Regions from separate parts of the Lysinibacillus sp. GW821-FHT14F06 genome, predicted to be linked through region 2. Evidence: riboswitches for the same ligand, from Rfam matches in the RefSeq annotation. Region 2 holds a riboswitch; the other holds the start of a gene.

Region 1 (15,346 bases), on a different contig from region 2:
CTTTCACGGCGGTAACACGGGTTCGAATCCCGTACGGGTCATCAAGCATGTAGCACAGTTGTGTGTTACATGCTTTTTTCTGTATTTTTGTCAATCGATGGCCTTATAAAATAGTGAACTTACAAATCAAAAATGAAACCATGGTCATTTGAGAGGTATAATCATAGTGCATCAGAAAGTGTAATCCTGCACTAGATAGATTCAATTAATGAATCTGTAGACAGTTCAAAGCCAGAGGTAAATAAGTTTTAAGTTTATAAAGAAACCACTGGTGTAGGTTAATTAAGCCTTGAAACACAAGGCGAAGAATTATATTTAAGTCATATAAATAAAATGACCAGTACTCACTTTAAATGAGTAACTGGTCATTTTTGCTTATTCATCAAGAATACATATTTCTTTGTCTACCTATTTTACATAATCAGATACTATGAGAGCACCTAAATGATTTGGTTTCTATACATTACCTTATTAACATTATGTCTTACGGTCTGATGACCAGCTTTAGTACCTTTACCAATAGCTATAAGCATAACATCTAAATACCTTTCAGGAATATTTAAGATTTCTTTTAATTTCTTAGAATCATAACCTGACATAGTGATTGTCTCAAAACCAGCTTCATTTGCTAACAAAATTAATGACATTGACGCAAGACTTACATCTCTAGTTAATTCTAGCTTTAGATCTTCTTTAGATTTATTTTCATAATAATTTATTGCAGCATTCGCTAGATAATCTCTTAGCGATTCATCAAAATAGCCTGCTTGAAAGCCTTCTTCATGTATCTTAATAATATTGCCTTTATCAAATGCCTGATAATCACCTAACATAACAATTAATGTTGAAGCCTCTATCACTTGTTGCTGATTAAAAGCTATAGGCAGTAATAAATTTCTTAAGTCTGGCTCATCAATAATTAAGTATCGAGTAGCTTGAATATTATTTCCATTAGGTGACTTACTTGCACTTTCAATTAAAGAGGTTAGAATTTCTGAATTAATTTTATAACTTGGATCATAATGTCTAACTGAACGTCTTTTTTCTAAAATATTTTTTACACTCATTTTATCAACTCCGAAATTTTTATTTATTGCACCTTTAATTATAGTAAGCAATAATAAATAAGAAAATAACGCACAAAAATGTGGTATAGCCACTTTAAAGTGCCTATTTAGGAGGAAAAGCAAGAGCACATGGTTAACTATAATACTGGAATCAATATTTTTATGAATATTGCAGGTGGAAAATGGAAATGTTTAATACTCTTTTTCTTGAGCCAAAAATCAGTAAGGACAAAAGAGTTTTATGAAGTAATACCTGGAATTACACAAAAAGTATTAACAGATCAATTGAAACAATTAGAAAGAGATGGACTTGTACAAAGAGAAGTATTTAAAGAAGTACCTCCAAAAGTGGAATACAGCTTAACTGATTTAGGAAGATCTTTTGTACCAGTTTTAAATACAATGTGTGAATTCGGTAATAAGTATGCACGTATAAAAGGTATAGAGAAAGATCAACAAATTTATTGTAATACGTTCCTTAGTTCTCAAAACGAAAAGAAATTGTAATTGTTACTTGCTCCTAAATTATTGCTTTGCTATATTTTGATAAATATAGCTTTTTTATATCTTATGAAATTACATAACAGCCTCTAAAATTTGAACAAACTATTTCATATATGCAATATGTATGTTTTTTCTATAGATATTTTCATGGTGCTACCCGATTTGTTCCTCTAATATGAGGGTAGGTGGAGGAATCGACATGAATATACAGGAAATACAACAGTTCTTAAATCTATATCAGGTAGAGCAAAATGAATCTGAATTATGGTTAGAAAATAGATTACAACAGATTAGAAGTGCAGGAGAATACAGTCCAACAACAGACGAACTAATTTTTGGTGCACGGGTGGCATGGCGTAATAGCAACAAATGTATTGGTCGCCTGTTTTGGCAGTCATTACATGTAGTTGACGCACGTGATGTTTTAGAGGAACAGGACATTTTTCAAAAGCTACTAGAGCATATTGATTATGCAACAAATAGAGGGAAAATTCGTCCAACTATAACCGTGTTTGCCTCAGATCGAGTACGGATATGGAATCATCAGCTAATTCGTTATGCAGGCTATGAAACGGAAACAGGAGTTATTGGTGATTCAAATTCAATCGCATTTACAAAAGTATGTGAATCATTAGGCTGGAAAGGTCAGCGAACACCATTTGATGTGTTACCACTTGTCGTACAGGTTGATGGGCGTGCTCCGCAGTTGTTTGCAATTCCTGCAGAATATATTTTAGAGGTGCCAATTCGTCATCCAGAGTCAGTAGGTGTGGAGAAATTAGGGTTGAAATGGTATGCCGTACCTATTATTTCAAGCATGCGTTTTCAAATGGCAGGTATTGATTTTCAAGCAGCTCCGTTCAATGGCTGGTACATGGGGACAGAAATCGGCGCACGTAATTTAGCAGATTATGATCGCTATAATATGCTGCCAGCTATTGCAGAGATATTTAATCTTGATACAAGTAAGCAAATCTCGCTTTGGCGAGACCGTGCATTAGTGGAGCTCAATATTGCTGTCCTTCATTCTTTTAAAGAAGATGGAGTAAGCATTGTGGATCATCATACAGCTGCACAACAGTTTAAACTGTTTGAAGAAGCAGAGGAATCGGTAGGACGAGAACTGACAGGCAACTGGATATGGTTAATACCGCCGCTTTCGCCTGCAACGACTCATATATTTCATAAACCTTATATAAATATTTATCATACACCAAATTATTTTTATCAAAAGCCATGCTATTAACTGTAAAGGAGCTGTTTAATATCCCAACAGCTCCTGAAGGGTTTTACGGAGATCTCCATTAATTCCACTATCCACAACTATGGCCTCTTTTAGTTTCCCATATTATTCATGCAGTCAAAAGTATCAGCAATGATGCATGTTTATCAATAAAATACTGTTCTAAAATGCCTCTCTTAGTACCTATATACAATCGCAATAATCCCATTTACACTAAATCTATCTTGTTTTTAGGAGAGGAGTAATCCAATATGTTGAACCAGCATATCCCGAATATTCCATGGCAACAATTGACGACACCTTTTGGTAGAGGAGCGGCTATCCCACAGCTGATTGAACAGGAGCAATATCAACAGCTTGCTGAATTAATTGAGCATCAAGGTACACTATGGCAGGTAACGCCATGGGTTTTGCTTATCCTTTTAAAAAAGCTTGCTAGCAAAAATACGGAGGATATTTCATTACAAGAAATAGAGCTTTATTTAGCTGTAGCTCAAGCGATTACTGAGGATTATCTAGACTCAGCACATACTGTTCAAACTATGCAGGAGCTACTAGATGTCAAATATTTATGGACAGCAGACGAGGAGGATGATGAGCTGGAGTGGGAGGAGGAAACGCCAAGGGGTTATGAGCAGCAAGCTTTTTTAGGTTATTATTATTTTAGTCATTTACTCCTACAAGAGGCTCTTCCTATTTTTACTGCTATCAATGCTCATAACAAAGAAGCAGCGGAAGATCTTGATGAACTGCTAACCTTACTAAAACAGCATCGTACACAATCTGATAAATAAAAAAGTATGGGAACAGAAATTAAGCAGATGGGAAACAAGACTAGTTTTCCCATCTGCTTTTATTTAATGGACATATTCATCTTTAGAGGCTCTAAATGAACATAAAAAGAGTATTGCAGTTACAACGACAAAGAGCCAACCTGCAATATTCCAGCCACCAAATAAATCATGCAGGTAGCCAAAAAGAATAGGACCAATTGCAGCAAATAAATAGCCTAGTGATTGTGCAAAGCCTGATAAATCAGCTGCTTCAAAGGCTGTGCGAGTGCGGAGTGTGAAGAACATCATGGCTAAGGCAAATGAAGCTCCGCCTGCTAAGCCTAATAGAATCATCCAAAGCACCCCAAGGCTTGTCCACTCCATAACAACGCCAACAAAGCCTACTAAATAAAATGCTGTAAACATTAATACAAGGGGTCGCTGAGACGTCATTTTACTAGCGATAATTGGCACAGCTAAAGCCATTGGAACTTGTGAAAATTGCATGATGGAGAACATCCAGCCTGCACGATCAGCAGCTAAACCTTGTGATATGTAAATTTCAGGAATCCATGCTGCAGTTGTATAAAATAATAATGATTGTAATCCCATAGCACCTGTTACTGCCCAGGTAACAGGGGATTTCCATAAAGGTATACGTTCTTTCGTTTTCTTAACAGCGGGCTCAGGCTTATTAAACTTTAATTGTGGAATCCAAATTAAAATGGTTAACACAACTAAAATAAGTGCAATAGCCAGAGCTCCTTGCCAGCCAAGAGATGATTGGGCAATAGGGTAGCTAATTCCAGCACCGAGTCCAGCTGTTAAATTCATGGACATTGTAAAAAAGGCCATAAGTAAACCTACGTGATAAGGAAATTTTAATTTAAGTAATCCTGGAATAAGTACATTTCCAAATGCTATAGCAACACCAATTAGCATAGTTCCAAACACGAGCAAACTTGTTGTTCCTAGAGAGCGCAGTACAATCCCTAATGCTAAAAGAATAGTTGACAAAAATAATGTTAGTTCAAGACCTAATTTACGTGCAACAACTGGTGCAAATGGCGATATAACCGCAAAAGCTAGTAGTGGAATCGTAGTTAGAAATCCAGCTAATACATTTGATATACCTAAATCTTCTCGTATAAAAGAAATAATAGGTCCCACAACTGTTAATGGCATTCGTAATGTTGAGGCAATACAAATAACGCCGATGACTAATAATAAAGTAGCTCCCCTCCAGCTAATTTTCCGGCTAGGATAACTAGTGGAATCTTCATTTGTTGTCAAAATTAATCCCCCCTTGTTTACATTCAATTATAATTGAACCACTATATTACTTTATCACATTATTTGAAATAGTAGAATATTCATAAAATATGGAACTTTACTCATCGTATTGAAATGTAAAATGTCTTATGTTAAAATTGTACACATCATAAATTTAATAATTATATGCCTCATGTTTGTATTGAGGTAGAGGTCGCGGTATTTATGAGTATGCTAATGGAAATGACAAGCATTGACGAGATTAGCTGAAAGGAAATACTGCCGAAGTGTGAGGGGACTTGAAAACCTCATGCTGGGGCTGTCTCCGAAAGGAACAGAACTGTCACGTTTGAACAACGTGTTGAGCTATCATTTAGAAAAAACTGAGGATTAACTTAGCCATCACAGCGTTCATGTGATGGTATTTTTTTGCCTCTTATATTAGGAAGGAAGCTATATCGTGAGTGAAATAAAAGTGAATCAGCTCGGTCATAAAGTGCCGAAGCTGAAAAAAGAATTAAAAAGCCGTCATATTACAATGATTTCTTTAGGTGGTACAATTGGTACAGGGCTATTTTTAGCCAGTGGCGGTGCTATTGCACAGGCAGGTCCTGGTGGTGCATTACTAGCCTATGCCCTAATCGGTGTTATGGTGTACTTTTTAATGACAAGCTTAGGGGAAATGGCAGCCTATATGCCATCTTCAGGCTCATTTAGTACGTATGCTACGAAATTTGTTGACCCAGCTTTGGGCTTTGCATTGGGCTGGAACTATTGGTATAACTGGGCAATCACGATTGCTGCTGAAATTGCGGCTGTATCATTAATTATGAAATATTGGTTCCCAGATAGCTCATCTGCATTATGGACAGTATTATTTATTGCTGTTGTATTAACCTTTAATTTATTATCTGTAAAAAGCTATGGGGAAAGTGAATATTGGTTTGCCATGATTAAGGTGGTAACTGTGATTGTGTTCATTATTATCAGCTTATTAATGATTTTTGGTATTTTAGGTGGACAGGCACCTGTAGGCTTTACAAATTTCTTTATTAGTGATGGACCGTTTCATGGGGGTTTCCTTGCTACATTTGGTATTTTCCTTGCAGCAGGATTTTCATTCCAAGGAACAGAGCTTCTTGGGATTACAGCTGGTGAAACGGATGACCCTGGAAAAAATATTCCGAAAGCAGTAAAATCGGTGTTCTGGCGTATTCTATTGTTTTATATTTTAGCGATTGGTGCGATAGGCATGTTGATTCCATTCACAGATGAGCGTTTACTATCAGAAGATATCGCTGTATCGCCATTTACACTAGTGTTTGATCGCTTAGGCATTGCCTTTGCAGCTTCCTTAATGAATGCCATTATTTTAACAGCCATGCTATCAGCTGGAAATTCAGGACTATATGCATCATCCCGTATGCTATGGCAATTAGCAGTAGACGGACATGCACCAAAATTTTTCACCAAATTAAGCCGTCGTGGTATTCCAATCTATGCCTTAATAGTGACATTAGCTGTAGGCTGCCTTGCATTTTTAGCATCATTTTTTGGTGATGGGGTTGTCTATATTTGGCTTTTAAATGCCTCTGGAATGTCTGGTTTCATAGCTTGGCTTGGCATTGCATTTAGTCATTATCGATTCCGCCGGGCTTTCGAAGCGCAGGGCTTGAATCAGCAATTGCTGCCATATAAAGCAAGGCTATATCCTTTTGGTCCGCTTTTCGCCTTTACGGTTTGTATGATTGTTGTTATTGGACAAAATTATACGGCCTTTATGGGGGATAAAATTGATTGGTATGGAATACTCGTTTCTTATATTGGTATCCCACTGTTTTTACTGCTATGGTTTGGATACAAAATCAAATATAAAACAAAAATGCTTCCGCTAAAAGAATGCGATTTAAGAGTAGAGGATTAAAAATAGAGCTGTTCTATAAGCCATTGAATGATGGTTATGGGACAGCTTTTATATTTTTTAAAATGATAAACGAAAAAAATGATTTATGGTAAATTATATATAATTGCTTCGACCTTAATATCGTGTTTTTTTAAGTAGTGACAGTAATATCATATAGATTAAACTTAAAGAGAGGTACATAAAGGTGCAAAAACGTATTTTACTAGTAGAAGATGATGAAGCCATTAGGGAAATGGTAGAAAGTTATTTAACAATGGAGGGATTCCTTGTTACTTCAGCAGTGAATGGAGAAGAGGCATTACAAAATTGTTTAAATAAACCCTTTGATTTAGTGATTTTAGATATTATGATACCGAAACTAAATGGATTAGAAGTTTTAAAGATAATACGAGAGCAGGCATCACTGCCAATTATCATTATGTCTGCGAAGGATAGCGATGTAGATAAAGCATTAGGGCTAGGATTAGGTGCAGATGATTATATTGCAAAGCCATTTTCAATGTTGGAATTTTCAGCACGTGTCAAGGCTGCTATTCGAAGAGCAACAAAATACGCCAATCAAGTAGAGGATAAGAAAGACATATTAGAGATAGATAACCTATTAATCGATCTTGTTAACTTTTCCGTAGAGAAGAGCGGACAACAAGTAAAGCTTACATCAAAGGAATTTGCCATCTTAAAACTATTCGTGACAAACCGTAATCGAGTATTTACAAAACAGCAAATTTATCAATTAATTTGGAATGACGCATACTATGGAGATGACAATATTATTAATGTACATATAAGAAGATTACGTGAAAAAATGGAAGACGATCCATCCAACCCTCAGTATATTAAAACGCTTTGGGGAATTGGCTATAAATTTGAAGGATAAGCAGATGATTATATTTCTATTATTGATTATTGTATTACTCATAGGAATTATTATGTTTCAAGTGAAAGCAAAAAAACAACAAGGCGCTACTATTCGGTACATGCACAGAAAACTGCAAGCAGTCATTAACGAAGAAACAAGTGAAAAAATTTTAGTACCGACAGCTAATCAAGAAATACAGCAGCTACTGATTGTGTTGAATGCATTGTTGGATCACAATCAAAAAGTGCTGGCAACACATCGGAAAATGGAAAGCTCTATGAAAAAGATGCTGGCGAATATTTCGCATGATCTTAAAACGCCATTAACCGTTGTCCTAGGCTATACTGAAATGCTACAGCTTAATCACTCAATTAGTGTGGAGGAGAGGCAGCGATTAGTAACTGGTGTCCATTCGAAGACATTGGAAGTATTAAAAATTATCCATACATTTTTTGACCTAGCCAAGTTGGAGGCTGGAGATACCGATTATCCAATGACAAAAATCAATATAAGTGAAATTTGTCGGAAAAATATTTTATCATTTTACGATATGGTTACATCCATGGGGTTAGAGATAGAGATTGAAATACCAGAGACACCAATATATGCGTTAGGTAATGAAGAGGCATTAGATAGGGCTTTGAATAATTTATTGTCAAATGCTATTGCTTATGGGGCAGGAGGCAATGTGATTGGAATGTCCGTAAGAAATGATGATAAAAGTATTCATATTGATGTATGGGATAGAGGTAAGGGAATAGATGAATATCATATTGATAATGTCTTTGAAAGAATGTATACGCTTGAAGATTCCAGAAATAAATCCTTTCAGGGCAGTGGTCTTGGCTTAACGATTACCAAACGTCTTGTAGAAATAATGGATGGCTCTATTCAGCTTTCCAGTATCCCATACGAAAAGACAATCTTTACAATAACGTTAAAAAGAATGATGTACTAAAAATAGAGGGCTTGTAGAGCTTTAAATGCTTTACAGGTCTTTCTTCTGTACTTAAGAAATTTGTAAGAATCAATTAATAAATTAGAGAGCTTCATTTTTTATAATAAATTTAGCTACATTTGAGGGAGAGATTAACATGACATATATTGTGAAAACAAATCAACTTACCAAAGTGTTTGACGGAAAAGAAGTGGTTTCTGCTGTCAATATGCATGTGAGGAAGGGAGAGATTTATGGCTTTTTAGGTCCCAATGGTGCCGGAAAGACAACTGTTATGAAAATGCTAACGAACCTAACAAAGCCAACGAGCGGAGATATTGAGATCTTTGGTGAAAAATTAACAGACCGATCATACGAAGTGCTAAAAAGGTTGGGGACGATTATTGAATATCCAATTTTCTATGAAGATTTGACAGCAAAGGAAACCCTAGAATTACACTGCGAATATATGGGCTATTATGATAAGAAAGAAATTAGTCATGTTCTCGATCTAGTGAAACTAACAAATACAGAGGAGAAGCGTGTTAAAGACTTTTCTCTAGGAATGAAACAGCGATTGGGCATTGCACGGGCCATTATTACGAAGCCGGAATTACTTATTTTAGACGAGCCGATTAACGGACTAGATCCAGTGGGCATTAAAGAAATACGAGAGTTATTCAAAATGCTTTGTAAAGAGTATGGCATTACACTTATTGTTTCTAGCCACATCTTAGGGGAAATTGAACAACTAGCTGATACAATAGGCGTTATTAAGAATGGAAGATTAATCACGGAAGTATCAATGGATGCTGTTAATCGTAGTCAGGTAGATTATATTGAAGTGATTGTTAATAATGGGAAAAAGGCTGCCTTTATTATAGAAAGTACATTAAATATTACTAATTTCAAATTAATAGACGACAATTGTATTCGTATATATGATACGACAGCTTCACAAAAGCTACTATCTAAAACATTGATTGAACATGATATTGAAATTGAGGGGATTAGTAAAAAATCAAGCTCATTAGAGGATTATTTCTTAAAGTTGATCAATGGAGGTGTAGTTAGTGCTTAACTTAATGCGTCTAGAGATGAAAAAATTTCATATGGGCTCCTATATAAAACGAGCTATCATCGCAAATTTTGTGATAATAGGGATTATGTTTATGCTTTTATTTATCACAAAAATAGAAGGAGATCCTGGCTTTGAAAATTATCAGACTGTACTTAGTCTTATAGATTCAACTGTAAGAGCGGTATTTATTATCTTTGCTAGTGCATTAATTGCCAAACTTATTATTGGAGAATTTAAATATAAAACAATCACTTTAGCATTTATGTATCCAATAAATAGGAAGAAATTAATTGCTTCAAAGTTGGCTATTATTGTTCTTTTTACCTTTAGTGCAATTATTGTATCAAATGTTTTTGTGACAGCGGTTTTTTGTGTCATCAGTAGTAATTTCCATTTGCTTTCAGATACCTTAACGATTTCTTTAATAATACAACGAATTCCTGTTGTTATAATGAATGCAATTGCAGCATCATGTATTGCATTAATACCATTGTACTTTGGAATGAGAAAATACTCCATTCCAATAACCATTATCTCATCTATTTTCATTGTATCAGTTGTATCATCTAATACAGGAAACTTCTCTTTAAATGATATTATTTTTATACCAATTGCTTTAGCAATTATCGGTATAAGCGTGGCCTATGCATCGTTTCGAAAAATTGAGAAGATGGATATTTAAGAATCGCACTGAAAGTCTAGGACCACCCATAACGTAAAAGCCAGACGCTATAATCTTTGCGTCTGGCATTTTTTTATCCAAATATCGTTTCCCACAATAAATAAATATTTAAAGCAACGACAATGACAACGACAAACCAACCTAAAATGGTTGTAATACGATGGTTGACTAGGCTCCCCATGATGTCCCGTTTACTTGTAAACATAACAAGAGGGACAAGAGCGAATGCAATACCAAAGGATAAGACAACCTGACTAAGAACTAGAGCATAGGTTGCATTGACACCAGAGGCAATGATTACTAGTGGAGGTAGCATAGTAATCGCTCTACGTAAATAAAGTGGTATTTTTCTACGGATGAAACCTTGCATAACTACATCACCCGCTAAAGTCCCTACAGAGGAACTGGCTAGCCCTGCGATGAGTAAGCCAAGACCAAAGGAAACGGCTGCCATTGGACCGAGAGCATCCTTTAATCCATTGTAAGCTACATCTAAATCTTCCACGATCACGCCTTGTGTGTGAAATACTGCTGCGGCAATAATGAGCATACTCATGTTGATTGCTCCAGCAATAATCATGGCGATAATAATATCAATAAATTCAAAGCGGAAAATGCGTCTTTTTTCATTTTCATTACGACCAATAATACGACTTTGTGTTAACGAAGAATGTAAGTAAATAGCATGAGGCATAACAGTTGCTCCTAAAATACCTGTAGCTAGTATTAAGGAGTCTACCCCATCAAAATGTGGCGTGAACATGCCAAGTGTTACCTCGCCCCAATCTGGCTGTGCTAAAAATGTCTGGAAGGCAAATGCTAGTACGACAATTAAAACCATGCCAGAAATACCTGCCTCAAAGGCTCTGAATCCTCTTCTTTGAAGTTCTAAAATAGCAAATGAACCAACGGCTGTAATTAATGCTGCTGGAAGCATAGGAATATCAAATAGCAAATAAAGACCTAATGCTGCACCTATAAATTCGGCAAGATCAGTAGCAATGATGACTAGTTCTGCCTGAATCCATAGAAAAATGGATGTTTTTTTTGAAAAATGCTCCCGTGCCACCTCTGGTAGATTTTTTCCTGTCGCAATCCCAAGCTTTGCAGATAAGGATTGAATTAACACCGCCATTAAATTGGAAAACGCTATAACCCAAAGTAGTAAGTAACCATATTGCGAGCCCGCAGTAATATTAGTGGCAAAATTGCCAGGATCAATATAGGCAACGGCTGCAATGAAGGCAGGACCAAGAAATGGCAAGAAGCGTCGCCAGCCTTTTATATCTCCATCTAAAACCGCCTCAGCCGACGATTTTGTGACTTGTTTGTAAACCATATTGTTCCCTCGTTTCAAAAAATATCGTAAACGAAATAAAGTTTCCTATAGGAAAATCAGATAATAGTATTCTAACGCTAGGCTTAAAAAATGTGAAGTGGTTTGCCTCAACTTTTATAATATAAGTATGCGCTATTTAAAAGAAGTGATAACGAAGTAAGGAAGTGGAAAAAACAACTAGCAGGAAAATTTAAAAATTTATCGAACTAAAGAATAAGAAGAAGGGGGTTAAAAGGATGGATATGGTATGGGTAAAATCTAAAGTAACAATCCCACGTACAGTACCAAATGCTATCGAGAGAAAGAAATTATTTACGATTCTCGCTAACAACCGAATGAAAAAGTTAACCATTATTCGAGCACCTGCGGGATATGGAAAGACAACACTTCTATGTCAATGGCTTGGGCATATAGATGAATCTGTAGCATGGTTCACTATTGATCGAAATGATAATGAGCCTATACGATTTTTAAAATATTTAATACATACTTTAGCTTTAAGCACATTAAAGGATTTAGAACAGAAATTAAGCAATTTACTAGATGAAATCACCTCTTTTGAGACAGTAGTAGATACACTGTTAAATGAAATGGATGCATGTAAAGAAAATATTCATATTGTTTTTGATAATTTTCAAGTAATCCAACATCCTCAAATTCATCAGATCTTCATCCGCTTAATCGAGTATTTACCAGCCAATGTACGAATATATATTACGACTCGAACTGATTTAGAATTACCACTAGCAGATTGGCGTGTTAAAGGCTGGATGCTCGAAGTGGGAATCGGTCAATTATGTTTTGATTTAGAGGAGCTGCAATATTTTTATTTCAAGTCTTTTTCTAATGATGAGCAGGTTGGCGTTTTAAAGCCTTTGCTAAAGATAACTGAAGGTTGGGTAGCAGGTATCCAGCTAATCAAACTATCAACAGGTGATGTTATAGATAATCTTAGCAGCAAGGATATATTAGCGAAGGCTACTCCATATATCCATGAATTTTTTATGCAAGAGATTCTTAGTTCATTGCCTTCTTCTATACAGGATTTTCTAATTCGAACGTCCATACTAAATCATTTACAGCCGAGTATTTGCATAACTATAACAAATGAATCAGAAGGTTTAGCCACCCTTGTGGATTTAGATAGAAAGGGTGTGTTTATTGAACGCTTACAGTTACATCCGCCCATTTATCGTTATCATACTCTATTTAGGTATGCGCTACAGTATGAACTCAAAAGGCAGTATTCATACGAGATGATTAATTCTATATATTTCGAAGCAGCCACAAATTTATGTGATAGAGGAGATTATGCAGCTGCAATTGAACTTGCCCTAAATGGTGAATTATATGAGCTTGCGCATGAGTGGATTCAGAAATATTTGGTAGAAATATTTGCTGAAGGACATACATTAGCATTTGGACAATGGATACAGATCTTAAGAGATGCTCAGTATCCTGTAGACATTAATATGCTTGTGCTATATATCACTACATTGTTTTCTATGCATGAAATAGAGAAGGCTAATGAAATCATTGAGGAACTGCTTTTTAGACAAGATGCATCTAAATGGATGGATGGCTTTAAGTTTATTGCTGTATCAAAAATCTTCGAAATTATTAATGCCTATGTTACCTATATGAAGGATGGAGATCTTGAAAAAGCTAAAGAAGGTCTACAAACGCGAGTAAATGTGAGAAAGGAAAAGTCATCTCTCTATCATATTTCATTAAAATATAATCAATTTGAGCCAAGAATTTTGCGTACTATTGCAGGCTCAAAGGGTAAATTTTTACCTATCGAAAAGCTGGATGCACTTATTCATGTGTTGTGTGAAAGTGAAATAAAGGAACGAAATATAACCGGTGTTACCTATGGGCTAATGGCAGAAATATTGTATGAAATAAATGATCTAGATCGAGCTACCAAGGAGTTGGAGATAGCCTTACAATATGGTTTACGTTTTCAAGATCCAGGTTTATTTATACCCATGTACCTTTTAAAGGCTCGTATTTATATTACAAAAAAACAATTTGAAGATGCACATTTATTGCTGATAAAAGCTATGAAAGAAACGGATAAGCCTTATTGGATTGGTGTACTGCACATTATGAAAGCACAAGCTTATTTGTCGGAAGGGAATATTTCATATGCACAGCGAGAGTTTTTTAAAGTGACTGATTTTATCAATTATCGAATTGCATCAAGAAATCCATTTTATTTATTAGTTCAGGGTAGAATATTATATGCTAAAAATCAAATAGAGGAAGCGTTGCAAATTGCTATTCGATTGAAAGAGGGAGCAATTCAAGAAAAGCAGGTTGTGACGTTTATTGAAGCGGGATTACTAGAAGCTGCTTGTCATTTTGAGCTGGAAAAAGAGGAGTCTGCTTTAACCATTTTACACGATACCCTTGAACAGGGTGCTTTGTATGGTTATTGTCGTACATTTTTAGAAGAAGAGGTCATATTACCATTGCTTCATAAATACTGGCGTATACGTCAGCATAATAAACGAAATATATTTAATTCAGTACCACTAGCATATGTAAATAAATTATTACAGAAAAACAACTTAGTTTATGAATTTTTGGATAATTTTACCTCCAGAGAAAAGGATGTTTTACAATTACTCGCAGAAGGTGCTTCTAATAATGAGATAGCTCAGCGATTACACCTTACAGAGGGAACCATTCGTGTTTATTTGACAGAGATTTACAGTAAGATAGGCGTGAAATCTCGCATGAAGGCAATTCTATGGGCTAAACAATGGTTAGGCTATTAAAGCTGAAAAGAAGAAGGAGGTTAAAAGATGCCAAATATTTTATTAGCCTCAAAAACAACTATACCTAAAATAAACGAGCAAATTATTGCAAGAGATCGTTTAACAGCCATTTTTCAGCAGGCTGCTTCGAAGCTTATTGTAGTGCAGGCGCCAGCAGGATATGGAAAAACGACTTTGTTAAGTAGCTGGTTTCATCAACTTGATTCAACAGTTGCTTGGTATACAGTTGACCAAACAGATAATGATCCGATTCGTTATTGGAAGTATTTAATTCATTCTATTGGTCATTTCTTACAGCCAGAAGCAACAGCCCGAATTAATTCTATACTACATGCTCAACCACAGTTACCACTAGAATATTTAGTAGATTCTCTATTAAATGAAATATCACTATCTACTGAGAAGATTCACATCATGATTGATGATTATCATCATATTTACAATGCAGCTATTCATCAAACTATGATTCGCCTTATTGATTTCTTACCGGAACACTGCTTTATTTACATGGCAAGTAGATCGACTATTTCATTACCTGTTGCAAAATGGAGATTAAACCACAGCTTGCTTGAAATTGGTGTAGAGCATCTACTTTTTACGTACGAAGAAATGAAGGAATTTTATAAAAAAGTAAATATACAATTGGATTCTAAGGAGTTACAAAGAGTTTTTAATGTAACAGAGGGCTGGGCTACAGGCCTGCAATTAGCAAGATTCCAAAATGTTGGTGACGAACCATTTAGAGAAAGTAATTCTTATGCAGCGCAATATTTAATGAAAGAGGTTTTTACCAAACTTGCTTCTGCTCTCCAAACATTTCTTCTGTATACCTCTCTTTTGGAACAATTAACTCCTGATATATGTAATGTTTTAACGAAT
Region 2 (15,346 bases):
GCATGTAGTAACCTTAATTAACCAAATTGCTGATCAAACAAATTTACTTGCTCTAAATGCTTCTATTGAGGCAGCACGCGCAGGTGAACACGGTAAAGGCTTTGCTGTAGTCGCACAGGAAGTTCGAAAGCTTGCTGAGGGCACTGTCTCAGCACTAAGTGAGGTTTCCACGAACGTCCATCATTTAAAAAGCTATTCGAATGATGTATCTAACTCCATTACAGAAACAACAGAAATCATTAAAGATGCAACCGTTGAGGCGAAAGAATCGTTGCCATTATTGAACGCTATTGTAAGCGCCATTGAAGGGATTAATCTGGATGTCACAAATACGGCTGCTATCTCACAGGAACAGGCAGCTGCAATTGACGAAGTATCTGCAAGAATGATTGAAATATCCAATTTACAGGATGATATTCGAGACTATAGTCATAATACATCTAGTGATATACACTTATTAGGAAAAGAAATTAACCGTTTCCGTAATGATATCGTTGCGAAAAATAATGTTCAGCTATCGTCTATAGCACTATTACAATTATCAAAGGCAGATCATATTTTATGGAAATGGCGAATTTATAATATGTTCCTCGGACTTGAAAATGTACAACCGAGTGATGTATCTTCTCATAAAGATTGTCGTCTAGGTAAATGGTATACGTCTCCACGCTCTGTAGAACGTTTTGGACACTTACAAGATTATCGTGATCTAGATGCCTATCATATACGTGTTCATGAGTCAGCAAAATTAGCAGCAGAGGCTCATAAGGCTGGGCATATACAGCAAGCCGAAATTCATTTAAAAGAAGTTGACCAGGCATCTGAGAAGGTTCTCTACTTTATTAATAATTTAATTACTCATTTAGAAAAAGAACGTGTAATGCACTAAGTAGAGGGGACTCTTCCCCTCCTTAACTAGTAGGAGGTTTTAGCGTGAACAAGCGAGCGCTGATTAAATTTTTTGGTGATGTATATGGTACAGGCTACCGTTTTTTCATTAAACAAAAAGCGATTGAACTAGGATTAAAAGGATATTGTAAGCTTAATGACCAGGAACAGATTGAAGTTGAAGTAGAGGGCTCTAAAAAAGCAATAGAAGAATTCCTTGTATTTGTTCAAAAAGGCGTAAGCCCGCAAGCTGATTCTAATTCATTTACTTTAGAGCTTTATGATGATTTAAAAGGATATGTACGAATGGAGTCAGACATCGTTTAGTCTGGCTCTTTTCTTTGGGTAAGGCTGTTATAGCAAGGTTTATTATCGAATGAATAAGGTATATTTTAATTGACGTTGCTGGGGGCAAGTTTTTTTATTAAAATTAAGGTTATTACTTCAATGCTTTTCACTCCGATATTTTCAGGAGTGGGGCTAATAATTAAGCTGGCAGTCTAAGCTCAATTTTGATTAGATCCATAAATTTGTAGATTCATCAAATTGTACGATTCCTCATTTTTGAAGAAGCCTGTCAAATAAGACTGATAAAAAGTCACTCAACAAACTGAAGAATGTGTAATAGTACTCACAAATTTATCGTCTAACTGACGTTTTGCACCGCTTCTATTATGTATAAGAAGTTAGAAAAAACTCAAAAGCGAAAGGTCACTTTATCCTTTCGCCTAATTTTGATCAGTTATCCTTTTTTAAAGCACCATTTTTTTAACGAATCTTACAATTCTCGTGCATGAATGTTAAGGTTATATTTGATTGTTAGATTCAAATTAATTTAAAGCGAAATTACAGAACGTTTCACATTTATTTTTATTAGTAAATTCCTTATCCATCAAAAAATGGTAGTTACTTAATGATCTCTTGGAAAAATAACATCACCATGACTTGAATCAGAGAGTAAGAAGCTAACAAGCACCTTAGAAATTTCATCAGGAGAGTATGGTTTAGTTAAATATTTTTCAATTTTATACTCTTCTACCTTTTCCTTTGCTTCGTCCAATGCGGAGGAGATTACTATTGGGATATTTTTGGTTTGTTCCCTTGCTTTTAGCTCTTGAATCAAATCCCATCCACTCATGTCTTCTCCAAGCATAAGATCTATCACTATTCCAATTAATGGAGTATGAAGTGCATCCTCAAAAGCTTTCTTCGGATCATTATGATGGATAACTGTAAAGCCTTTGCTTTTTAATTCTTCAGATAAAAGTAAAGCTAAGCTTAAATCATCTTCTACAATCAATACATTTAAGCCTTTTTGTTCATTAAATTCTTCATCTTCATCCAATATGAATTTTTGACCTTCAAGTGGCAAAGTAAAATAAACAGTTGTACCTTGTCCTTCCTCAGAATCTATCCAAATTTCTCCGCCATGTTTTATGATTATTTCCTTACATATCGAAAGACCTAAGCCTGTTCCACCTATTTCGCGTCTCAAGCTATTATCTATTCGCTTAAACTTTTGGAATAATTGAGCGACATCTTTTTTAGAGATTCCTATTCCGTCATCCTTTATGCTTACTTGAATCATGTTACTTTTGTTTTCCAGTAAAATAGCTATATCTCCACCATTAGGAGAAAACTTAATTGCATTTCCAATTAAATTTGTGAACACTTGGATTAATCTATCCTGATCAGCATAAATCTTCACATCTCTAGCTTTATCAATTAAATGAATATGATGCTTTCTTTCATGCCTAAAACGATTCACAAGCTCAAATACAATTTCATTCAATTGTAATAATTGCATATTATAATTTTGTTTACCTGACTCCATACGTTGTAAATCAAGGAAATCATTTATAAGGTTGGTCAAACGGACAGCCTCATTATGAATAGTTTGAATGTATTTATTTTGACGTTCTGGTTTTAAATTTTTAATTAAAAGAAGTTCTGTAAAACCAAGTACACTTGATAATGGTGTCCGTAATTCATGACTAACGGTACTAACTAATTCGGACTTCATCTGGTCAACTTCATACTCTCTTGTAATATCACGATGAACAAATATTGTCCCAACTTTTTCATTTCCCTCAAATAAACATGTCGCATATACTTCAATAAAAATTTGATTTTCCTCAACAATTGAATAACGTAACTTTCTTGTATCTGTAAAACTTTCTATAATGGTTGTCTCAAAGAATTCGATTAACTCCTCTGATTGTGCACTGAGATTTTGAAAATGCATTAGCCAGTCTTTTTTGAATATACAGTGCTTTTCAAATAAATCTTGATAATTCATAATGCTACAAAAAGCTCGGTTAATTAAGATGGTATCTCCTGAAGCTGATACTAGCTGTATTCCCTCATTTACATTGTCAATAATATTTTGATTTAACTTTCTTGACCTCTCCACTTCTTCATACATTAAAATTCGTTCAAATGCTATGGAAACACGATTTAATAAGCCATTTAAATTATTGATTTCTTGATGACTATGTGGATGTCCTTCACGCGTTGCCATCAAAACAGCTACTAATTCTCCTTTTGAATTCAAAACAGAAGAATAAAGATCATATGCATAATAAGGTTCAAGAGCTATTCCTTGTTTATTTAATCCCAATTCACGTTTAATAACGAATGTTTTCTCTTCTTCTAATCTGAAGCGTTTGTCTATATCGAGATTTTCTACAAGTGTTAAAGCAGTTTGCCTAGTTAAACCTTTGGTTGCATAAACATTTCCTTCCATCCAATAAAGTATACTCTTATCGTATTGATAAATGTCATTTAAATAATTATGAAGATTTTCTAGTAACTTTTGTTTATTTAACGTAAAAGTTAACACATGATTTAGCTGATTATATTTTTCTAAATGATTTAACGAATTCTGTAATTGTAATTGGTTTTCCTGTAATTCATCCTGCTGAGCTAAGAGTTCTTCATTTTGTGTAGTGAGTACCTCTTCTTTTTCTTGAATAGACTGTGTCATTTTAAGGAATGAATTAGCTAAAATCCCCAATTCATCTTCTTTTTGGACAAGACTCCCAAGTTCTATTGATTTACCAGAAGCAAGGGCATTTGTTGCAAGTGTTAATTGTTCAATAGGACGAATGATATTGTTTAATACTCTTCGAAGAATGATACTGACAGACAATAAAATTAATCCACTTAAAAATAAAGAAAAAATTGTAAATTTTTGTCCTTGATCAACAGTTTTTTCAAAAATATTGTTTAATTCTGCATCCGTTTTTTTCTTATATGATTTCGTATATGCTACTACTTTATTTACCAGGTCATTTGTTCCACCATTTGAAAGATTTCTTAAAGCTTCGTAGTCATTGGCTTTTACAAACTTAATAGCCTCTGGAAGAATAACCGTTTTATAATTATAATGGAAATCAACTAATTCGTTACAAAGTTCTCTCTCATCTTTAGAAAGAGACAGTTGAGAGAACTGCTGTAATAATATCTCAAATTCTTCCAAATTTTCATTTAATAATTTTAGTTCTTGTTCATTTTGAAAGGCATAATAACCTCTAGCACGAAAAAAAATACCATTAAAATTTTCTTCTAAATCCTCTACCAATAGAGCTTTTTTATATACTAAATCACGTTCCTTTTGCAAGTTTGTATTACTTGCGTTAAAAGCTAAAAAAAATATAAACAGAATCATTAAAAAGCTAAGTGTTAATATGACTAGCATTTTCAAAAATCGACTACGAATGCTTTTCTCCAGAAGTGGAATTGGCTTAAACATTTAAAATTTCCTCCACTAATTTCACTAGTTTAACTGGACTAAAAGGCTTAGACATAAAATAATCGACTCCCATATCGAAAACTTTATGACGATCACTTTCCTGTGATTTAGCGGTCAACATTAGTATGGGCAATTTCATTTTAATTTCTTCTGGTAATTGTTCGATCACCTCAATTCCTGTTAAATTTGGCATCATATAATCTAATATCATTAAATCATAGGAGTATTCGTTGACTTTTTTCAGTGCTTCTTTCCCATCCTCCGCTTCATCAATGTCAAATTCTAAATCTTCCAATGTATCACGTATTAACATACGTAATATTTCTTCATCATCTACAACTAGAATTCTAGTCATCATGCACCCTCTTCTCTACTTAAATATCAACTAAATACTCGATTAATTAATCGTAAAATGCGTTCAGATACTTCAGGCACATGGAAAGGTTTGATAATATAATCATCTGCTCCATTTTCTAAAGCTCTCATCACATATTCTTCTCCTATCCGAGCAGTTAGCATAGAGACAAGTACATCTCTAGAAGTATATTTTTCCCTGATTTTTTTAAGTACTTCGATACCATCCATATTCGGTAACATCCAATCTAATAAAATAATGTACTTACAATTCGGATCATACCAATTAGAATGAAGAAAACTTATACCATCACTAAATGCCATTACTTCAATCATATATTCTTCGCTTAATTCAAAATTTTCAAAGTGCTTTAAAAATAGATTTCGAATAATGTAAACATCATCAATGACGATTATCCTTACTTTTACTTTCTTTTTCACTATATCAGCTACACTATCATAGATAATCGTTTGATTTCTGCCATTTTGCTTGGCTGCATAAAGCGCTTGGTCTGCTTCTTCTAACATTTTTTTAGGATGAAGATTAAAAGGAGTGGCCTCAACAAGACCTGAAGAAAAAGTTACATTGAAACTTACTCCGTTCGCCAAGAAAAAATTGTGCTCCATTGATTTTCGTAATCTTTCTATTAAGGTATATGCTTCCTTATCCGATGTTTGTGGCATTAAAATGACAAATTCCTCACCACCATATCTACAAATAACATCCTCTTCTCGCTTAAAATTCATTACTAGAGCAGCAAATCCTTTTAATACCTCATCACCAACTAAATGACCATATGTATCATTCACCTTCTTGAAATAATCTAAATCTAAAATAGCAATTGATAATGGCTCTTTATTATAATTAAATTGATTAATATATTTTTGTAATTGAGATTCCATAAATTTACGATTATACACTTGAGTTAGTTCGTCAATGACAATCGCATGTTCTAATTCCTTTTTGTATGCTAACCGATTAGAAACATAGGAAATTAATATGTCTTGATCAATTGGCTTGGGCATAAAATCCAAAGCGCCCATTTCAAATGCTCGTAGTCTATTTTCTTTACTGTTATTACTGCTTATCACTGTAACAAACATCCGCTCTTTCTTGATTTTTTTTACATTTTTTAAAATAGAAAAACCACTAGTATCAGGCAACATAATGTCTAAAAATACGATAGAAGGCTGCAATTCATAAATTAGTTCCATTCCACGTTTACCATTGTGGGCTACCATAACAGAGTAGCCTTTTTTCTCTAAAACATTTTTCATATAAGAAATGAACACAATATCATCATCTATAATTAATATAAAATCTTGTTCATAGCAATTATGGGTAGCGTTAAATTCTATTTCTTCGCCAAGCTCCAAAATATTAGTTTCGTAAAATTTAATACCTTCAATAATCGGCACTAGATATGCCTGCCAATCATTTTTAGACCAATTTTTCTCACTAGTTTCATTTAACATTTCTAATTTTTCACTAGCAATAATAGTAAGTTCATCTAATCCAATAGAACCAGCTGTCCCTTTTAGATTATGTAAAAATGTATATAATTCTTTTTCTAAAATAAAATCATACTTATCCCATTTTTGAAAATTCTCATGTATCCGATTATAAATCATTTGATGATATTTTTCTGTTACCATAAATTATCTCCCCTATCAATATTTACTCTACATAAGTATAACTTACTATTTTAAAAAATCCATTGAATATTTTTGAACATTTTTTAGTATTAAAGACATAGTACAAAGGGATCTATTATCATTTTTTTATTTTTCAAAAAAACATTATTAATAAAAAAGCTATAAATTAATAAGAAAAAAATAGACACAAGAAAAATGGAAAAAGATAAAACTATAGTAATGCAAATCATTTAATGATAAATAATATTGTGTCGTGGATATCGTTAGACTAAATACCTTTTCTTGAATGATTAAAAGTAGAAGAAGATTTCACTCATTCTAAGTATTATCATTGAGAAAATTAACAATTAGCAGTAAAATTTATGTAAGGTTTATTTTTTTGATGAAACTTTGTGTCGATTATTTCGTATAAGAAGATAGACGTATTGAAAAGCAAGGAGGAAGAAACAATGCTTAGTGTCAAACAGTTTTTCACTAGACATACCGCTAGCTTCTTTATTTCTCTAACAACTGTTTCTATCTCAGCAATTGTGGCAAATCCAGGATACTTCCTTGGTAGTTTATTTTTTGCTGGAACTTACGCGACGAGTACAGCGTTGCTGAAACATAGACAGAAGAAGAAAGTTATGCAATTAACAGGTATAACAAAAGAAGAATATAAACATATTGAAACCCAAATTATAACAGCAAATAAACAGATTCAAACATTGAGCCAAAACTACTTACGTGTACGTTCTGTCGCAGCATTTAAGCAATTACTTGAAATGACGCGTATTTCGAAAAATATTGTAAAAATTGTCAAGACAGATCCCCGAAAATTTTATAATGTAGAGCAATTTTTTTATGCACATCTACCTTCAGCTGTAGAATTAACGGAAAAATACACAATGCTATCGAAACAGCCTGTAAAGGATTCAGAAATTCAAATTACTTTATCTAAAACGAGGGAAACATTGACAGATTTAAATGATACGATTCAGATTGATTTAAAGGATGCGCTTTCCAATGATATCGATCACCTTCAAATGGAAATCGAATTCGCGAATCGTTCCAATAATAGAAGAAGAGAACAATTGGAGTGGCGAGGCGATGATAAGTGACGGCAAATGATCATGCATTTCAGCTTAATACGATACAAGGGCTTTCTCCCCTTGTACATACTTATTTAGAAACAACAAATAACGAGGCGATGGCGACGTATGAAACGCTATCGCCTCTTGCACAAAGTCGTGCACTTCTATATGCCAGTCAAATTGATTTGGCAAATTTTGAATCTGTACTATCCTTAGGGCAAGATTCACAACGATCACTTTCTCACTTCGCTGATCGCATGCTTGCACAGGTGAAGCAGAAGGATGTAACCAAAATTGGACAAATGCTAGATTCGTTAATGCAAACATTAGATCGTGTAGATCCTAACGCCTTAGAGCCGAAAAAGCAATCTTTCATCAAAAAAATGTTTAGTAAAACGGAACGCCCAATTAAGCAAACATTAACAGAGTTTGAACGAATCAGTATCCAGGTCGAACGTATTGGTGTACAGCTAGAGCGTGCACAGATTCAACTCATAAAAGATGTAGAGATGCTTGAGGATCTTTACTCACATAATAGAGGATTTTTTGAGGAGCTTGCCACTGCGATTGCTGCAGGGCAAATGAAAAAGCAGCAAGCTATTGAGACAGAACTACCGACAAAGGTACAAAGTGTACAGGCAGCGAAGCAACCTCTTGCAGTCCAACAGCTTAATGACTTAGCCGCTCAAATCGAGCGTCTAGATCAACGGATTTATGACTTACAAGTTTCACAACAAGTTGCCTTGCAAACTGCACCCCAAATACGTATGATTCAGCAAGCAAACCAAACACTTGCAGAAAAAATTGAATTTTCAATTGTTACCCTTATACCGCTTTGGAAAAATCAGCTGGCCATGATGTTATCGATGAATATGGATCAACACTATGCACAGCTAGAGGAACGTTTGTCTCGTACACACGATCGCTTTACGAGCCCCTCTTTCGAACAGCAAGTTTCAAAATTTAGAGAAACCCAGCAAGAGCTCAAAACGGCTATTCAGGATGTCTTTGCTCTTCATACAGCTACAGAGCAAGAAAAACAGCATCTACAGGATGTCGCTGAATTAAAGGGTTATAAGAAAGACTAGTTCCATCTATTTCATGAAACAAAGGGTGGTTCAGAAATCCCCTGAACCACCCTACTCTTGTGAAACTTATTCAAAATAGTCTTTATAGTAGCCACCAATATTACCAGTATTATCGATTATAAAGATGAACTCTTCTGTTTCATTTTTAACTTCATAATTTTTTCCAACCGTCAATACATTGGATACTAAATATTTAGATGCATTTGTATGCTTGCATGTAACTGTGCGAAGTGTTGGCGCATCTTTCCATTTTAAGTGTAACATAATCTCTCTACCTCTCTTTACTAGCATGAAGCTAATGTCTACTGCTTATTTTATAATATTTTAGATCTTTTGTGGAGAAAAAAACCATAGAAGACCATATTTTCTTGATAAACAACCGTCTTTATCATTAATTTTTACTTTGAGGTGTTAATATGAGCTTTGGTGGTGTACCGCAATGGTTTTTTATCATTGCCGTAGCATTTGCAATTTGCTTTATTTTATATGCAGAATGGAATTCTAGAAAATAAGTGAGCCCAATTATTGGACTCACCTTTTTTCATTCCTATATGAACTTTATTTTAAAGTACGCTTTAAAAATTCTTTCGTTCTTTCATGCTGAGGTGTTACTAAAACCTGAGAAGGTGGTCCCTCTTCTACAATTACGCCTTTATCCATAAATACGACCCGATCTGCTACTTCTTTTGCAAACTCCATTTCATGTGTCACGATTAACATCGTATTTCCTGCATCTGCAAGCTGACGCATAACCTTTAATACTTCCCCTACCATTTCTGGATCGAGCGCAGATGTCGGCTCATCAAACAGCATTACATCTGGACTCATCGATAGTGCACGCGCGATAGCCACACGCTGTTTTTGTCCGCCAGATAGCTGTCTTGGCTTCGCATTTACATATTGATCCATACCAACAATTTTTAAATATTCTAAAGCTGTTTTTTCAGCTTCTGATTTTGAACGCTTTAATACTTTTATTTGACCAACTGTACAATTGTTCAATACATTATGGTTGTTAAATAAATTAAACTGCTGGAAAACCATACCTAAATGTGTACGATATTTTTGAATGTTATGTTTGTCATCCAGAATATTTTCACCTTTGTAGATAATCTGTCCACCGCTTGGCGTTTCCAATAAATTGATGCAACGAAGTAATGTTGATTTACCAGATCCAGAGGAGCCGATTAAGCAAACTACCTCCCCCTTCTCTACTTGAAAATTGACATCCTTTAACACTTGGTTACGACCAAATGATTTACTTAAATGCTTGATTTTAATGACTGTCATTTGTGCGTCCCCCTATATCGCTTCTTTCTGTTCTTTTTGATAGGCATCTGGTCCATCAAGTCGTTTTTCAACATATAGTAAAATTCGTGATGCCGTAAATGTCATAATAAAGTAAAGAACACAAGCTACAAAGAATGATTCAAAGTAGCGGAAGTTATTCCCTGCAATTGATTTTGTTTGGAAGAATAATTCCGTTACACCGATAACATTTAAAACAGCAGTATCCTTAATATTCATTATTAATTGGTTCCCTGTTGCAGGTAAAACATTTCGTGCAACCTGTGGTAATACAACATGCAGCATGATTTGGAAATGATTCATACCGATGGCTGAAGCTGCCTCATATTGACCTTTATCAATAGAAACAATTCCACCACGCACAATTTCGGCCATATAAGCACCTGTGTTTAGAGAAACTACTAAAATACCTGCTGTAATAAAATGCATGTCAATACCAAATGCTATATCTAATCCGTAAAAGACTACCATTGCTTGTACAATCATTGGTGTACCACGGAAAAATTCAACATAGCATGTTAGTATAAAATTAATCAGCTTTAAACTGTAGAACTTTACACCTTTTTTACGAACCGGAATGGTATGCATAATCCCGATGAAAAATCCGATAAATGCACCAATAATTGTACTAATACTCGAAATCAATAAGGTATAATACGCACCTCGTAAAAACATTTGCCAGTTGTTCTCTACAATAGAGATAATCCACTCAAGACTCATGATGTTCCTCCTAACAACGTTGTGTTGCTTGTTTCTTCTTTATGATCCTAGCTAACTACCATAATAAACACGCTTGTTCTACCAATTTATGAAATGTTTAGCTAAGACATTATCATTATTCAGAGAGGTTCTACTTGAATAATGATGAAATGACATTGCACGGACTAGCGAATAGTCCGTGCATTCTTGTTATTGTGCTGCTGGTTGTTGCTGAATCGCTTCTTCCATGATTGTTTGACGATCATCTTCTGAAATTCCTTTTAAAATTTCATTGATTTTGTCAAGATTTGCATCATTTTTACGTAAACCAACTGCGATGGATGTGTTAGAAGGATCTGTATCAAAGCCTTTTTCAAACGCTACATATGTGAATTTATCATTAGCTGCTGCTGCTGAAATACCTTCAGGACGTTCTGCTACATAGCCATCAATTTTGCCTGCCTCTAAAGCTACACGCATTGTTGGGAAGTTCTCCATAGCCGTTTGCTTTTGTACATCTTTGATTTGGTCAATTACATTGTAGTTTGAAGTGTTTAATTGTGAAGTAATTTTAGCACCAGAGAAATCCTGGATTGATTTTGCTTTTTCATATTTACTACCTTTTTTAATAACCATTACAAAATCAGAAGTATAATAGTTTTCAGTAAAATCAATCGTCTGCTTACGTTCTTCAGTAGGAGACATCCCCGCAATAATAGCATCAATTTTATTGGATTGAAGTGCTGGCACTAAACCATCCCATTCCATTTTTACAATCACTAATTCTTTGCCTAAACCCTCAGCAATTTTTTTCGCCATTTGTACATCATAGCCACCTGCATACTCAGCATTATCTGCAATTTTCACTGCGCCATTTTCATCATTTTGCTGTGTCCAGTTGAAAGGAGGATAACCTGCTTCCATCCCAATACGGAATTGCCCGCCATCTTCTGATCCACCTGTATCAGCACCAGCATCTCCAGACTTACCCGAATCCTTATTGTCGCCAGCACCACAAGCAGCTAGCACAATTGCCGTCATGATAGAGATCATTACTAACAACCATTTTCTTTTCATGAAAAACTCCCCTTTTCTGTAAAAAAATAAGACAACTGTACTAAAAAAGACCTAAGCTTTGAACTTAGGTCTTACCTTTAATTGACAGTTGCCCAAATCCTCACTATAATTTCCATGTTTCTGAGATAGCACAACCTAGTAAATGTGGAAAGCAAATTACTAGGACAGTCCTGCACTTATTCACTGCAGACCCAGTATAAAAGTACGAGCTCCTTTTATACTTCGGCGATATTTCCTTCTCCATTGCGTCTTCGCTTGCTTTTACTCAACAATGAACTAATAAATACCGCGCCTCTACCTCACAACAGAATGAATGTGAGGTTTGTTTATTTAATTGATAATTAGATACTACTATAAAACTAACTTATTCGTCAAGATAATTTTATCATTTTTCTGATTAATGACAATATTAGGGTTTTATCTATCTTAAATCCATTATTTACTTTTGCATAGTTAGTAAATATATTGAAGCTTCAGTGAAAAAAATCACAAATGATTACTATTAACAGCAATAATAGTAATCTAAAAGTAACTTATAAGCACAATGGTTTTTATCCCTACGATGTTTCTATCTATCACTTTGAGGATTCCCTCTCTCACTTTGGTTTTTCTATCAGGAAATTCGGCCGTTCTATCCGTCTCTTCCACTTTCTATCCTCCATACAAAAGAAAAAGCCCTGCAAATCGCAGGGCTTTGGAAATTAAGAATTTAATAATAAATCTTCTGGGTTTTCAAGTAATTCTTTAACTGTTTTAAGGAAGCCTACAGAATCTTTACCATCGATAATACGGTGGTCATAAGAAAGAGCTAGATACATCATTGGGCGAATTTCTACTTCACCATTTACTTCAACAGGACGTTTTTTGATAGAGTGCATGCCTAGGATAGCAGCTTGTGTACCATTCATGATAGGCGTAGACATTAATGAGCCGAAAACTCCACCGTTTGTAATTGTGAATGAGCCACCTTGAAGATCTGCTAAACCTAATTTTTTGTCACGAGCTTTTTTCGCTAGGTCTGCAATTGAATCTTCAATTTCAGCAAAGTTTTTACGGTCAGCGTCACGTACAACTGGCACGACTAAACCTTCTTCTGTAGATACAGCTACGCCGATATCAAAGAAGTTGTTTAAGTGAATTTCATCACCAACGATTTGTGCGTTTACATATGGGTATTTTTTAAGTGCCGCTACTACTGCTTTTGTGAAGAATGACATGAAACCAAGTTTAGAGCCTGTAGACTCGAAGAATTGGTCTTTTTTACGAGAACGTAAAGCCATAACATTCGTCATATCAACTTCGTTAAATGTAGTTAACATTGCAGTAGATTGTTTTACTTCAAGTAAACGTTTCGCAATTGTTTGGCGACGGCGACTCATTTTTTCTACAGTTACACGTGATTCATCTACAGCTGCTACCGCTTTTGGTGCTACTGGAGCTTGTGCTACTTGTGGTGCTGCTACTGGAGCTGTCCCATGAGCTGCCACGTCTTGGACACGTACACGACCTTGTGGGTCTACTGGAGATACAGCAGCAAGATCAATACCTTTTTCGCGAGCAAGTTTACGTGCTGCTGGAGATGCTATTACACGCTCACCAGAAGTTTCTTCCACAACAGGAACTACTGCAACTGGGGCAGGTGCAGCTTGCGCTGGTGTTGCTTCAGCTGGTGCTGCCGGAGCTGGCGTTGCTGCTGCACCTTCGCCTGCTTCTACAACTGCGATAACTTGACCAACAAGTACAGTATCGCCTTCCTCAGCTAAAATCTGAGTTAAGACACCTGCTTCTTCTGAAATGATTTCAGCGTTTACTTTATCTGTTTCAAGTTCAACGATGAATTCACCTTTCTCAACGCGATCGCCCACTTTTTTTACCCACTGTGCGATACTTCCTTCTGTAATCGATTCTGCTAATTCAGGGACTTTAATTTCAGCCACTTTCATTTCCTCCTTTAATTAACGTGCATAATGCACATAGAAGGGCCACCCGCCTAAGCAAGCAGCCCGGCTTCAAAAATTAATATGTGATTATTTAACCTTAACAGGCTCAGCAACCGCTTCTTCTACAACTGCGGCTTGAGCAGCTTTATGAGAATCAGCATCACCTTCTGAAGTTGAGCTCATTGCAGGACGACCTACATAACGAAGCTTTTTACCTTCTGAAAGTTCATATAATGTTTCTAATGCATAATTCCATGTACCTTGGTTTTTCGGTTCTTCCTGTACCCATACTACTTCTTTAACATTCGGATACTTAGCAATAATACCAGCAACTTGCTCTTTTGGGAATGGGTAAAGTTGTTCTACACGAATAATGTGTAAGTGATCGAAGCCTTCACCATCTTTTACGTGATCAGCTATATCAATCATGACTTTACCTGTACCTAGTACAATGCGCTCTACTGCGTCTGATTTTGCCCCTAGACCTGGTTGTTCAATTACTTCTTGGAATGAACCATTTGCTAATTGCTCAGCATTCGCTGCAGCTAATGGGTGACGAAGTAAGTACTTAGGTGATACTACCACAAGTGGACGAACGCCTTCAGTACCTAACAATGCTGCTTGACGACGTAATAAGTGGTAGTAGTTACCTGCGTTTGAACAGTTTGCTACGAACCAGTTATTTTCTGCTGACATTTGTAAATAACGTTCCATACGGCTTGAAGAGTGCTCTGGACCTTGACCTTCATAACCATGTGGTAAAAGAATTACTAAACCGGATTTTTGACCCCATTTAGCACGTGCACCTGAAATAAAGTTATCGAACATAACTTGTGCCATGTTAGCAAAATCACCGAATTGAGCTTCCCAAACCGACAATATATTACCATTTTCTAAATTATACCCATATTCAAAGCCTACTACCCCAGCTTCTGTAAGTGGAGAGTTGTGTACTGTGAATGATGCATTTGCACCTGAAATATGGTGAAGTGGTGTAAATACATTACCATTGTTTTTATCGTGTAACACTAAGTGACGTTGTGAGAACGTACCACGTTGTGCATCCTGTCCTGTAAAACGAACTGGTGTGCCATCTTGAATGATTGTAGCATAAGCTAATGTTTCAGCATGACCCCAGTCAATTTTTGCAGAAGCAAATGATTCACGACGTTTTTCTAAAATCTTACCAAGTTTTTTCTGTGGCTCGAAATTCTCTTCAAACACTAAAAGCTCTTCATTTATTTTTTCTAGACGTTCCGCACCAACTGCTGTATCAATTTGTGGGAACTCTATTTTTAATTCTTCTGGCATTTCTAAATGTTTGTGCTCATCTTTAGCAGCCATTTCTTTAACATGATCATAAGAAGCTTGCATTTCTGCATAAATTGCTGTATCTAATGCTGCTACATCATCTGCAGAAACAACTCCCTCTGCTACTAATTGTGCGCCATATAAAGCACGAACAGTTTCATGTTTAGCTACTAATTTATATGTCTCAGGGTTTGTTAC

The links. A riboswitch is a leader RNA that binds a small molecule or an ion and turns the genes downstream of it on or off. The one in region 2 is predicted to bind lysine.
Region 1: linked by a shared signal. The riboswitch ahead of AC1RNS_RS22215 (amino acid permease) and the one ahead of AC1RNS_RS05610 (transporter substrate-binding domain-containing protein) in region 2 are both predicted to bind lysine.

What each region holds. Positions count from the first base shown of each region.
Region 1 is NZ_JBXAPF010000035.1:36,201-51,546, reverse strand. It holds tRNA gene AC1RNS_RS22245 (tRNA-Glu) at 1-41, shown strand, start outside; gene AC1RNS_RS22240 (nitroreductase family protein) at 441-1,160, opposite strand; gene AC1RNS_RS22235 (winged helix-turn-helix transcriptional regulator) at 1,197-1,574, shown strand; gene AC1RNS_RS22230 (nitric oxide synthase oxygenase) at 1,771-2,817, shown strand; gene AC1RNS_RS22225 (hypothetical protein) at 3,066-3,608, shown strand; gene AC1RNS_RS22220 (CynX/NimT family MFS transporter) at 3,672-4,880, opposite strand; lysine riboswitch at 5,060-5,236, shown strand; gene AC1RNS_RS22215 (amino acid permease) at 5,320-6,783, shown strand; gene AC1RNS_RS22210 (response regulator transcription factor) at 6,968-7,660, shown strand; gene AC1RNS_RS22205 (sensor histidine kinase) at 7,665-8,600, shown strand; gene AC1RNS_RS22200 (ABC transporter ATP-binding protein) at 8,737-9,660, shown strand; gene AC1RNS_RS22195 (ABC transporter permease) at 9,653-10,342, shown strand; gene AC1RNS_RS22190 (Nramp family divalent metal transporter) at 10,416-11,681, opposite strand; gene AC1RNS_RS22185 (winged helix-turn-helix domain-containing protein) at 11,918-14,467, shown strand; gene AC1RNS_RS22180 (winged helix-turn-helix domain-containing protein) at 14,495-15,346, shown strand, end outside.
Region 2 is NZ_JBXAPF010000004.1:132,213-147,558, reverse strand. It holds gene AC1RNS_RS05660 (methyl-accepting chemotaxis protein) at 1-889, shown strand, start outside; gene AC1RNS_RS05655 (acylphosphatase) at 934-1,215, shown strand; gene AC1RNS_RS05650 (ATP-binding protein) at 1,799-4,642, opposite strand; gene AC1RNS_RS05645 (response regulator transcription factor) at 4,635-4,997, opposite strand; gene AC1RNS_RS05640 (GGDEF domain-containing response regulator) at 5,024-6,652, opposite strand; gene AC1RNS_RS05635 (5-bromo-4-chloroindolyl phosphate hydrolysis family protein) at 7,102-7,752, shown strand; gene AC1RNS_RS05630 (toxic anion resistance protein) at 7,749-8,813, shown strand; gene AC1RNS_RS05625 (DUF6501 family protein) at 8,880-9,077, opposite strand; gene AC1RNS_RS05620 (amino acid ABC transporter ATP-binding protein) at 9,372-10,103, opposite strand; gene AC1RNS_RS05615 (amino acid ABC transporter permease) at 10,116-10,841, opposite strand; gene AC1RNS_RS05610 (transporter substrate-binding domain-containing protein) at 11,031-11,897, opposite strand; lysine riboswitch at 12,016-12,202, opposite strand; gene odhB (2-oxoglutarate dehydrogenase complex dihydrolipoyllysine-residue succinyltransferase) at 12,599-13,834, opposite strand; gene AC1RNS_RS05600 (2-oxoglutarate dehydrogenase E1 component) at 13,925-15,346, opposite strand, start outside.